DNA from 4 places in the Pseudoalteromonas sp. N1230-9 genome. Region 1 is predicted to be linked to each of the others. Evidence: predicted binding sites of a transcription regulator. Region 1 holds the regulator's gene; each other region holds the start of a gene.

The links. The regulator sigma-54, encoded in region 1, starts transcription at its own class of promoters, with help from an activator protein. The targets are predictions, from matches to a motif close to GTTGGCACGNNNNTNGNNT.
Region 2: LY624_RS13290 (EF-hand domain-containing protein) is a predicted target of sigma-54. The motif match lies at 1,620-1,638, and genes of this name have one in related genera.
Region 3: flgJ (flagellar assembly peptidoglycan hydrolase FlgJ) is a predicted target of sigma-54. The motif match lies at 1,497-1,515, and genes of this name have one in related genera.
Region 4: glnA (glutamate--ammonia ligase) is a predicted target of sigma-54. The motif match lies at 1,959-1,977, and genes of this name have one in related genera.

What each region holds. Positions count from the first base shown of each region.
Region 1 covers NZ_CP090419.1:3,184,318-3,187,506, reverse strand. Annotated here, with positions in the region: gene ptsN (PTS IIA-like nitrogen regulatory protein PtsN) at 1-414, opposite strand, end outside; gene hpf (ribosome hibernation promoting factor) at 418-705, opposite strand; gene LY624_RS14795 (RNA polymerase factor sigma-54) at 732-2,228, opposite strand; gene lptB (LPS export ABC transporter ATP-binding protein) at 2,337-3,062, opposite strand; gene lptA (lipopolysaccharide transport periplasmic protein LptA) at 3,059-3,189, opposite strand, start outside.
Region 2 covers NZ_CP090419.1:2,854,998-2,858,186, forward strand. Annotated here, with positions in the region: gene LY624_RS13285 (sensor histidine kinase) at 1-1,360, opposite strand, end outside; gene LY624_RS13290 (EF-hand domain-containing protein) at 1,672-1,899, shown strand; gene LY624_RS13295 (hypothetical protein) at 1,909-2,136, shown strand; gene LY624_RS13300 (EF-hand domain-containing protein) at 2,237-2,470, shown strand; gene LY624_RS13305 (EF-hand domain-containing protein) at 2,477-2,710, shown strand; gene LY624_RS13310 (amidohydrolase) at 2,816-3,189, shown strand, end outside.
Region 3 covers NZ_CP090419.1:2,629,295-2,632,483, forward strand. Annotated here, with positions in the region: gene flgK (flagellar hook-associated protein FlgK) at 1-489, opposite strand, end outside; gene flgJ (flagellar assembly peptidoglycan hydrolase FlgJ) at 503-1,459, opposite strand; gene LY624_RS12285 (flagellar basal body P-ring protein FlgI) at 1,585-2,679, opposite strand; gene flgH (flagellar basal body L-ring protein FlgH) at 2,692-3,189, opposite strand, start outside.
Region 4 covers NZ_CP090419.1:200,741-203,929, reverse strand. Annotated here, with positions in the region: gene typA (translational GTPase TypA) at 1-1,524, opposite strand, end outside; gene glnA (glutamate--ammonia ligase) at 2,033-3,189, shown strand, end outside.

The DNA.
Region 1 (3,189 bases):
GGTTTTTGCGCTGCGTAACTGTTTACAAAATTCTTTATCTTTTAGTCTATCAGCAATTGTTGATAAGGTCTTTAAATGAAGTTGGCAGTCTCCATCAGGTACGATGAGTGCAACAAAAATATCAACAGGGCGGTTGTCAATTGCATCAAAGTTAATTGGCGATTCGCTCACTATAATAAACGCATGTGGTTTATCAGCACCCGACATACGACCATGCGGAATAGCAATGCCTCTACCAATTCCTGTACTCCCCAACTTTTCTCGATTGAGTAAAGCATTAAGAATATCTTGCTGCGATAGATGAGGAAGCTGCTTATGAGCGAGTTCGCTGATAAATTCGAGAATTCTTTTTTTGCTATTAAAAAGGACCGCAGCTTTGCTGCAGTCCTGGCTAGTAAGTGAACTAAGTTTCATAATTTAGTGTCGAGCTAATTTCTCTTTGTGTTTAATAACTTGGCGATCAAGCTTATCAATTAGCGAGTCGATGGCCGCGTACATATCTTGATGCTCTGTAGAGGCAAACAGTTCGCCTCCGTTTACATGTAAAGTTGCTTCTGCTTTTTGACTTAATTTTTCTACATCTAGAATGACATGAACATTATTAATATGATCAAAATGCCTTTCTAGTTTCGCAAACTTGGTGTTTACATAGTCTTTTAATGAATCTGTGATTTCTACATGACGACCAGTTAGGTTTAGTTGCATAAGCATTTTCCTTCTATGTAAAACGTCTAAATCAAGCTTTTACGCTGATTAGACGGCGGTATTGCTAGAGACTCTCGGTATTTTGCAATTGTACGTCTAGCTACTTTAATTCCTTGCTCAGCCAATATATCTGCAATCTTACTGTCACTCAATGGCTTCGCTGAGTTTTCTGCGGCAATAAGCTTTTTGATTAAAGCGCGTATTGCCGTTGATGAACACTCGCCACCATTTTCTGTGCTGACGTGGCTTGAGAAGAAATATTTCAACTCAAAAATACCCCTTGGGGTATGCATATATTTTTGCGTTGTTACCCGTGAAATCGTCGATTCATGCATTTCGACCATTTCAGCGACATCATTTAGCACCATCGGCTTCATCGCCTCTGGGCCGTGTTCAAAGAAAGCCTGTTGTTGTTGAACAATACAGTTCGTTACTTTTAATAAAGTATCATTCCGACTCTCTAAGCTTTTAATAAACCACTTAGCTTCTTGCAGATGAGAGCGAATAAACTGGCTGTCACTGCTTGATTTTACAGAGCGTGACATAGCCGCATACTGGCTGTTCACTCTGATCTTTGGCATACAGTCAGGGTTTAGCTCAACCACCCAACGACCTTTTACTTTTTTTACCGATACATCAGGTATGACGTATTCAGACTCTTCACGTACGATGCTATCCGCGGGCTTAGGGTTTAAGCTATGGATAAGTGTCATCACTTCTTTAAGCTCGTTTTCTTTAAGCTTAGTCTTTTTCATCAAAGTACGATAGTCGCGACTTGCTAATAATTCGATGTGCTCAGATAAAACCATTTTAGTTTCAGCCAAATAAGGTGTATCTGCATCGAATTGACGAAGTTGTATACATAGGCACTCTTGTAAGCTGCGAGCACCAATGCCGACAGGATCAAATAGCTGTATTCTTTTTAAGACCGCTTCGACTTCATCAAGTTCTATTTCTTCTTCATCATCATTTTGATTAAAGCTTTCAACAATATCCTCACAACTCACAGTTAAAATACCTGAGTCATCGATAGCTTCGACTATAGCAACAGCAATCGCTTCGTCAGTCGGACTAAATGGGGTCAACTGTAGTTGCCACATCAGATATTCATGGAGAGTTTCGGTTGACGCACCTTGGTAAATAGACTCATCTTCTGGCATTGGCCCTGACGAGGTTGAAGGGGCTGCACTCATGTACTCATCCCACGTGACATCCATTGCTAGGTCGTCACTGACGGTATCTTTATTGAGTGCATCACTGCTCTCTTGCTCGTATTCACTGGGTGCTTCTTCTGCCGTAGCTGTGACTTGTGAATCATCAGAGTCAGATTTTTGTTCGTTTTTACCGATCGCTTCTTCATTATAATCCGCTTCTTCCACTTCAAGCAGAGGATTACTATCAAGCGCTTCTTGTATTTCTTGCTGGAGATCCAATGTACTAAGCTGCAATAAGCGAATGGCTTGTTGCAGTTGTGGAGTCATTGTAAGTTGCTGGCCCATGCGCAGCTGTAATGATTGCCTCATGTATCCCTAACAATCCTTTTAAATCATTGATTGATACTACTTTGAGTCAATATCAATATGTTGTCATTATTGTAAGTCTAGCAGATGCTCTAGTCGATGGTGTATTGGTTACAACCTGAATTGCTCGCCTAGATAGACATCGCGTACCGTTTGGTCTGCTAATACGTGCTCAGGCGTGCCTGATGCAATTAGCTCCCCATGAGAAACAATGTAGGCTTTTTCACAAACATCAAGGGTTTCTCGAACATTATGGTCAGTTATTAGTACACCGATACCACGGTTTTTCAAATGCTCTATAATTTTCTTTATATCTAACACTGAAATTGGATCAACACCAGCAAAAGGCTCATCTAGCAGAATAAATTTTGGATCTGCGGCTAATGCTCGCGCGATTTCAACACGGCGACGCTCGCCTCCTGATAGCGCCATACCTTGGCTATCTCGGATGTGCTGAATACTAAATTCATCAAGCAGGTTATTGAGTGTTTCTTCTCGTTGCTGTTTTTTAAGATCTTTGCGTGTTTCAAGAATCGCCATCAGGTTTTGGTAGACTGTCAACTTTCTAAAAATGGATGATTCTTGAGGTAAATAGCCAATACCTAATCGAGCACGATTATGCATGGGTAATAAAGTGATGTCGTTGTCATCAATACTAATTTTACCTTTGTCGCTTGGCACTAGCCCAACAATCATATAAAAGGTGGTGGTTTTACCTGCACCATTAGGACCTAGTAAGCCGACAATACTGCCTGCTTCGACTTCTAGTCCCACATTTTTGACAACTTGGCGGCCTTTATAGCTCTTTGCTAGCAGCTCTGCTTTTAATGTACTCATGGCTGGCCTTTATCATCTTTTTTATTATCAACAGGCACTAAGATTGTATGCACACGATCCGTTGAGTTTTCGTCTTTTTCAGCACTAATTAGCTGTTGTTCCATGTCATAAGTTATACTTTTTGCGC
Region 2 (3,189 bases), 330 kb from region 1:
CAACTGTTTCTTTCACAATAGTAAGTCCTAAGCCACTGCCCATCTCAGCTTGGCTTTTGGCATTTTTACCTTGATAAAATGCACCAAAAATAGACATTTTTTCGGATTCATCAACACCAATGCCAAGATCGCTCACCGACACCATAAGCTTACTGTGTTTAAATGTCACCTTAATGGTAACTGCTTCTTTTTCTGGTGAAAATTTTAATGCGTTGGAAATAAGCTGCACTAAAATCATTTCTAATAATTCCGTTGAAATATAAAGAGAGCGGCTAGGTAATTCATTTAACCAAAGCAACGATTGATCTCGCGCTATTAGGCGATGTTCAAAATGTCGCTCTATTTTGCCCATCATCACCGAAAAGTCTAATTCGGTGATGCTCTCCTTACTGGTGCGAATTGCATTATAATTTAAAAGGCTTTCAATCATAATGCGTAACCGCGCCATACTTTGTGTAATAAGCTCTAATACAGCTTGCTGCTCTGCATTGATAGGCCCCACAATTTCATCAGCGAGGAGATCTGTTCCTTCAACCATAGAAGCCAATGGGGTTTTTAATTCATGTGTAACATGGCGTAAGAATGTATCTTTTTGCTGCTCAAGCATATGAAGTTGTGCTTGTACCCATTGTAACTTATTGCCTAACTCAATAAGCTCAGAAGAACCTTTAACAGAAATATTTTGTTGCCAATGACCTTGTCCCAGTTTATCGATAACAGATGTCAATTCGCGTAAACGCCCACTGATCCGCCATAAAAACCCGCCACTCACCAGCAAAGTAATAGGGATCAATGCCAATAGCCAATTTATAAATGACGCTTGTAAGGTTTTTAAGTGTTGTTGGTTTTTCGTGATGCGTAATTCATTCTGATCACGTAGCCACACTGTTTGCTCTGCAATCAGTTTACTGGCTGGTGCAAACAGCTCACCATCTTGTTTTTGTTCATGTACCAAGTGTTGCTGAGCAAAGCTCAACACATCGGCTAGCTGCTGCCATTGGTTAACGTAATCAGGTGAGGGACTCAAAAAAATTAGCTCATCAATGCTTTGCAAAGATGACTGCCATTTATTTGCAATTAAGGTGTCAAGTGATTCACTTTTCAACACCCAGTTTTGCCTTGTTGCTCTCTCAAGGCTATTTAGGTCCTGCTTAAGACTATTAAATGTTTTGGTTACTAAGTAGTTATCGCTCACTATTTTTTGTGTGACAGCAAGCTGCTTGTTGAGCGCATTTAAAAATAGGATCACAACCAAAGATAAAGGCAATAATGATAAAAGAGTACTAAACACAAATTGCCCGATTAAATTGGGACGCCAATCGAGTAGATGTTTGAACTTACTGCTAGCTTGCCTTTGCATAGGTTTCCTTCAAGGTGTGACAGGTATAAATTATCTATGAGTTAAGTTATACACTGGCTGAATTTTATCTGAAATTCAGCACTATTTTCACTAAAAAATCAATATCGTTGCAATTTGGAGACAAACTAAACAACTGATTTTAAAAGGTTAAATTTAAAAATTTATTTTCCCGTTGCAAAAAAGACACAAAACCATGTAAGAATTTCTACCGACACACGCTAAAAAACACATAACAACATGATAATCAACAACTTTTAACTTTGGCATTGTTTTTGTATTAGAGTAAATAATTAATTTTCTTAGGAATTAAAATGAAGAAATTGGCCATTACTATGCTGACGCTTGTGTGTTGTATTTCAACAACCACGTATGCCCTTAACTTAAATGATTCTTTTAAAGAACTGGACAAAGACAGTAACGGCACTTTAAGTGAATCAGAGGCATCGGAAGACGCGTTGTTACACGACAACTTTTCACAAATTGATACGAATCAAGATGGCCAAATTTCTTTTTCAGAATTTCAATTGTTTGTTCAATAGGAGATTGTAATGAAACAACTTATTGCCGCTTTCTCGCTGATGTTTTTAGTGATCAGCGCAACCGTTTTAGCATCACAAATGGATGTACGTTTCGCTAAATTTGATACGAATGCCGATGGTGAAATTTCGCTTACAGAAGCCACACAACATGATGACTTACTGAAGCAATTTGCTGATCTAGATAAAAATGACGATCAGGTTTTATCAGAGCAAGAGTTTGAGAAATTCAAACTTTAACGACTTAAAGTGTTTGCCATAATCCCTGAGGGAGTGTGTAAACGGATTTAATTTTGGGAATTAAATTATGGCAAGCACTTTCACTAACAAGGAGCGCAGTATGAAAATAGTCTCAGTTATTTCACTAATCCTTATGACTTTTAGCTTTAATAGCTTTGCATTAGATGTAAAACAACGTTTTAATCATCTCGACAAGAATAAAGATGGCTATTTAAGCCCTGACGAACTTACGCCTCAGCCTCATCTTAAAAAGCGTATAAGTCAGTGGGATACAGATAATGACAAGCGCATATCACTCCTTGAGTTTAAAAATTATTTAACAAGTAAGAGCTAACAAACAATGACAAGATTAACCATCACCAGCTTAGTTTCATGTTTTCTTTTTAGTACTATGAGCTTAGCCTCTGGCAGTATTGGTGAGAAGTTTAAACAACTTGATCGCAATGATGACGGCTACTTAAGTCGCTCTGAATCAGCACGAGACCCAGCACTTTGGTCTCGTTTTCAAAGTTACGATAAAGACAAAGATAACAAGTTATCACTTGCAGAGTTTGAAGTTTACGCTAGCAAATAAATTAAGGGTGTGCCAAGCACCCTTCCCCTGTCATTTTTGTTCAAGTAGTTGCAGTTTATGACAACTCTGATACTGTTTTTATAAATCAATAAAAACAAGACAATTATGAAATTCATCATCGGCTTACTCGCATCAGCATCACTATCCTGTTTTGCAAACACAACGGTTATCTATAACGTCAATGGCTACACACCGACCTATAAAGGGGATACCAAACAGTTTTCAACATTGGTCATCAAAGATGGCAAGGTGGTCAAAACAGGTAATGACTCCTTAAAAGCCAGTTATCCTGATGCAACAGCCTTTGATGGTGAGCAGGCGACTTTGCTACCCGGCCTTATTGATGCCCATGGCCATGTTATTGGCCTTGGTAACAACCTATCGCAACTGGATGTTAGAAATACCCGATCAGTTGATGAGGTCGGAAAGAAGCTCGCAGAATTTGCGAAAGATAAACAAGGCTGGATCATTGGTCGTGG
Region 3 (3,189 bases), 560 kb from region 1:
ATTATTCGCTTCTTCGGAAAAGATTTCTAGCTGCTCATTCACAACCGCTTTTTGCTCTGAAACAATCCCCGATAGTCTATCCATCTGATCAATTAAATTCTGTGCATCTGTCATCACTAAAGAACGCGCAACATTTGACGATGGCTGATTTAGGCTTTCTTGAATATTATTAAAAAACGAATTAACACTGGTTGATACACTATTTGACTCTTCTGAGAATAAGCTATCCATGCGGCTTGCTTCTGTAACAAATTGGTCAAAAAATGCTTTACTTGAAGTGTCACGATTGAGCTGTTTTTGCGCAAACTCATTGAGTAAACGATAAGTTTCACCACGACCAACTTGATTGTCGATCATGGTAGTAAATTCTGTTCGCTCACGTACATAGCCTTCTGTATTAACATTGGCTATGTTTTTACTGGTGGTTTGCAGCAACTGTGAGTTTGCTCTTATACCAGCATTTGCAATGTCATAAATATTAAATGACATGAGGGCTTACTCCTTAACGTACCAATGAAGCAGCAACACTTTGAAGCTCAACACGCTTTAGTACCTGCTTTATTTTATCGGCATAATTTGGGTCTGTTGCATAACCTGCTTTTTGTAAAGAATCTAAAAATGCTGCAGGCTCTGCGGTGTTTTCAAGTGCTTCTTGATAACGAGGATTCTCATTGAGGAAATCCACAAAATCATGAACACTTTCTTTAATTGATTGATAAGAACGAAAACTGGCTTGTTTCTTAACAGGCACACCTTGCTCAAACTCCAAAGTAAGTTTGCTTGCTTTGTCACCTTGCCAGCTTTTATCAGATTTAATATTGAATAAGTTGTTACTACTGGTGCCGTCTGCTTTGCTAATAATGTGTTTTCCCCAACCTGTCTCAAGGGCAGCTTGCGCAACCATGACAGCAGGGTTTAAACCAATTTTCTCAGCTGCATTTTTAGCATGTTCCCACACCGTGCTGATAAATGATTCAGCATCATCAAAGCGATTTTCAGTTTGTTCATTGGCTGACGTAGTCTCGACAGCTTTAGTCGTCGTATCTGGCTGTTCAACACCACTTGCACGTCTATCACTGTTAAACTCAGTTGTAGTCCTAAGCACAGAGCCTGGCATAAATTTTTTGCCATCAGGCGATAACTGCTGAACAATAAGATCTGCTAAACCCAATGAGCCATTTGAAGACAACTCGACTGATAGTTGCTGATCATGCATTTCTTCAAAAAACTTTACGCCACTGGTGTTAAAAGGACTGTCTTTATCTTCGAACGCTTCATTCGCTTTACGCATGCTCTTCAAGAGCATTTGTGTGAAAATAGATTCAAATTGTGCCGCCGCCTTTTTTAACGCCTCTTTTGACGCATCGCTAGAGGCATCACTTTTTAGGGCACTTTGACGTAATGAGTCTAAGTTACCTAAATCAAAAAAGTTTTGCTTGTCGAGATGATTAGTATCCATCAGCTTTTTGACACAATAATTATTAATACCCAATTAAATGCAAAAAATGAGCCAATAAATAAGAGAAAAGAATTTAGAATAATAACGCAGAGACTAAAAGCGCGCTTTCGCGCGTTTTTAGTTAATTAGATAATCACAAGTTGTCCGTTTATGGCCCCTGCTTGCTTAAGTGCTTCAAGAATGGCCATTAAGTCACCCGGCGCTGCCCCCACTTCGTTAATAGCACGCACCAGATCATCAAGACTAATTCCTGGATTAAATACAAATGCACGAGAATCATCTTGGTCAACATCGATAATGCTTTGATTAGTCACAACTGTTTCACCCTCGCTAAATGCGTTTGGCTGCGAAACATTTTGCTGCTCAGCAATGGTAACGGTTAATCCACCATGCGTAATCGCCGCCGGTTGCAATTTAACATTCTTACCAATCACTATCGTGCCTGTACGTGAATTAACAATAATTTTTGCTGCAGTGTCAGCGGGTTTGAACTCCAAATTTTCAAGCGTTGATAAATAAGCAACACGCTGCGATGCATCACGAGGTGCAAGTACTCTCACCGATGCCGCATCAATTGCTTGCGCACTATTTGGACCAACTAAGTCATTAATTGTTTGCTCTAATCTTTTTGCTGTTGTGAAATCAGGGCGATTCAAGTTAAAGGTAATGTAGTCGCCTTGCATAAACGGGCTTTTAACTGCTCTCTCAACCGTTGCGCCATTAGGAATACGCCCAACAGTGGGTGTGTTGATAATAACACGACTACCGTCAGCACCTTCTGCACCTAACCCACCAACTACAAGGCTACCTTGGGCAATCGCATAGGTGTTGCCATCAACCCCTTTTAAGAAGGTTTGCAGTAATGTACCACCACGTAAGCTTCCTGCACTACCAATTGAAGAGACCGTGATGTCAATTGTTTGGCCAGGCTTTCTAAATGCAGGCAATTCTGCGTGCACAGCAACAGCGGCAACATTTTTAATTTTTGGCTTTAAACTCGCCGGCAAAGTTATGCCAAAACCATTAAGCATGGCTTTAAAGCTTTGTTCAGTAAAACGGCTTTGTTCACCAGTACCTGGCAAACCAACCACCAGACCATAGCCAACTAATTGGTTAGAGCGAACACCTTCGACCATAGAAACATCTTTAACCCGCTCAGCCTGCACACTAAACTGCAAACTAAGTAAGCAAAGTGCGATGATGCATTTAACCCCATTCATGATGTGTTACCTCTAAAAAGGAAAAAGTGAACTACTGAAGAATCGAGAAAGCCACCCTGCACTTTGCGACTCTTGCATTTGCCCTTTTCCTGAATATTGAATTCGTGCATTCGCAATGCGATTCGATGTGACTGTATTATCGGCGGTCACATCTTCAGGGCGAACTAAGCCTTCTAAACGAATAAATTCTTCGCCTGTATTTAAGGTTAGCCACTTTTCACCGCGGATCACTAGGTTGCCATTAGGCAAAACGCGCATTACATTGACGGATATATCACCAAATAAGCTATTAGACTGGTTTGACTTTGAATCGCCTTTAAATGATGAACCTGAGCCAATGCCAAACTGGATGCTATCTCCGCCTATATTAACTGGGTTTCCACCTAAGCCGATAACCGGATCTAAGCTCGCATCCGTTTCTTTATCTGTTTCAGTTTTTGCCGCTTTCGATGCTTGCGTAGACTCTTGCAACTTAACAGTAATAATATCGCCTGTTCTGAGTGCTTTTTT
Region 4 (3,189 bases), 740 kb from region 1:
ACGGTCTTGTAAGTTGAATAACGCGTTAGTAAGTGCTTTACCCGTTGCGTTCGCAATCATTACACCATTCTTACGTGCACCAATAGTACCGCCTTTATGTGGACCATAGTGATCGAATGTATGGTAAAGAAGACCAGAACCAGAGGTTAATGTCATAAATTCAGTTTGGAAACCAATTAAGCCACGGCTTGGGATCATAAAGTCCATACGTACACGGCCTTTACCATCTGGAGACATGTCTGTTAGTTCACCTTTACGAAGACCAATTTGCTCCATGATAGAACCTTGGTGCTCTTCTTGACAGTCGATTGTAAGAGTTTCGTATGGCTCTTCTTTTTGACCATCAACTTCACGTAAAATTACTTGTGGACGAGATACAGCAAGCTCGTAACCTTCACGACGCATGTTCTCGATTAAGATACCTAAGTGTAATTCACCACGACCAGAAACACGGAAGCTATCAGGGTTGTCAGTTTCTTCAACACGTAGCGCAACGTTGTGAACAAGCTCAGCTTGTAAACGCTCAAGGATGTTACGTGAAGTTACGAATTTACCTTCTTTACCAGCAAATGGTGATGTATTTACAGAGAACGTCATTGTTACTGTAGGCTCATCAACGCTTAGTGGTGGTAATGCTTCAACGGTATTTACATCACAGATAGTGTCTGAAATTTTTAACTCGCCAAGACCTGTGATAGCAATGATGTCACCCGCGCCGGCAGATTCTGCTTCGTGACGCTCAAGACCTAAGTAACTCATTACTTGGCCAACTTTACCGTTACGCTTAGTACCGTCTGCACTAACAATCGTTACTTGTTGGTTAGGACGAACAGTACCACGCTTGATACGACCTACACCGATAACACCGATGTATGAGTTGTAGTCAAGCTGAGAAATTTGCATTTGAAGAGCACCTTCAGGATCTGCATCCGGTGGAGATACTTCGTCAACGATCATCTGGAACATAGGTTCCATGTTGTCAGATGGCGTGTCTAAATCCATTGTTGCCCAGCCGTTGATAGCTGATGCATAGATTACTTTAAAGTCTAACTGTTCGTCAGTTGCACCTAGGTTATCGAATAAATCGAAAACTTGGTCCATAACCCAGTCAGGACGTGCACCTGGTTTGTCGATTTTGTTGATAACAACAATCGGCGTTAAACCTTGTGCGAATGCTTTTTGCGTTACGAAACGCGTTTGTGGCATTGGACCTTCTTGAGCATCAACAAGTAGTAATACTGAGTCAGCCATCGAAAGTACGCGTTCTACTTCACCACCGAAGTCGGCGTGTCCTGGGGTATCTACGATATTGATATGGTAGTCATTCCAAGAGATAGCTGTATTTTTAGCTAAAATGGTAATACCACGCTCTTTCTCAATGTCGTTTGAGTCCATTACGCGCTCTTCGTTACCGCCGCGCGTTTCTAATGTGCCTGATTGCTCAAGCAGTTTATCAACCAAAGTTGTTTTACCGTGGTCAACGTGGGCGATAATCGCTATATTTCTTAACTTTTCGATGCTCATATTTTTTCTCAGAGAAATTGAATCTCATTGATCCTGCAAGATCTACGCACTCATCTGAGTTTTCACCAGATGTCCCAGCATAGGATTTAAAAGGGCGCATATTATCCCTTAATAATGGCATGGATGAAAGTTTATCCAATATAAATTTATAAACTTTCTTCAGGCTTTTTCTAAGTATCTGTTTTATAAATGACAAATTTATGAAATTTATTCATTTCAAATAGTAAAAACTGGCGATATTCTGAGTAATGAGCCATATTTTGAGAGTAAATTAAGCGCAGAGTTCAACGATTAGGTATGTTCAATTTCTGTGCATTTGGCATCGTGAAAAAGCAATGCACCACAATGAAACTTTTACGCACCAAAATTGTGCAAAAAGTTTTAACAAAACCCTATTCTATTTTTTTTTATAAGCCTAAACAACATGTTAAAAATATGGCATGAAATCAGCTTATATAAAACAAAAGCAATAATGCAGCAAAAATAAAACCCAACAATTGGAGGACACATGTCACAATCGGTTTTAGATTTTATCAAAGAAAATGACGTTAAGTTCATTGATTTACGCTTTACTGATACCAAAGGTAAAGAACAGCATGTTTCTATTCCTCATCACCAAATTGATGAAGAGTTCTTTGAAGATGGCAAAATGTTTGACGGTTCTTCAATTGCTGGCTGGAAAGGCATCAATGAATCAGACATGGTACTAATGCCTGTACCTGAGTCTGCTAAAATGGACCCATTTTCTGAAGAAGCTACTTTAATCGTACGTTGTGACGTTGTTGAGCCTTCAACACTTCAAGGTTACGAGCGTGATCCACGCTCTGTTGCAAAGCGCGCTGAAGAATACATGCGTTCAACAGGTATCGCTGACACTGTTTTATTCGGCCCAGAGCCAGAGTTCTTCCTATTTGATGATGTAAAATACAAATCAGACATGTCTGGTTCTATGTACAAAATTGATGATATCGAAGCTGCATGGAACTCAGATAAAGACTACGAAGGTGGCAATAAAGGCCATCGTCCAGGTGTTAAAGGTGGCTACTTCCCATGTTCACCTATTGATTCATCACACGACTGGCGTTCAGCTACATGTTTAGTTCTTGAAGAACTAGGCCAAGTTGTAGAAGCTCACCACCACGAAGTTGCAACTGCGGGTCAAAACGAAATCGCAACACGCTTCAATACCATGGTATTAAAAGCAGACGAAATCCAAGAGATGAAATATGTTATCCATAACATGGCTCACCTTTATGGTAAGACAGCAACCTTTATGCCTAAGCCACTTGTAGGTGATAACGGTTCTGGTATGCACTGTCACCAATCTTTAGGTAAAGATGGTGTAAACATCTTCGCTGGTGACAAATACGCGGGTCTTTCTGAAGAAGCACTTTACTACATCGGTGGTATCATCAAGCACGCTAAAGCAATCAACGCATTCGCTAACGCGTCAACTAACTCGTACAAACGTCTAGTACCAGGCTTCGAAGCACCAGTAATGCTTGCATACTCTGCACGTAACCGTTCTGCTTCAATCCGTATCCCTGTGGTACCGTCTGCAAAAGCACGTCGTATCGAGGTACGTTTCCCTGATCCAACAGCTAACCCATACCTAGCATTCTCAGCAATGCTTATGGCTGGCCTTGACGGTATCAAAAACAAGAT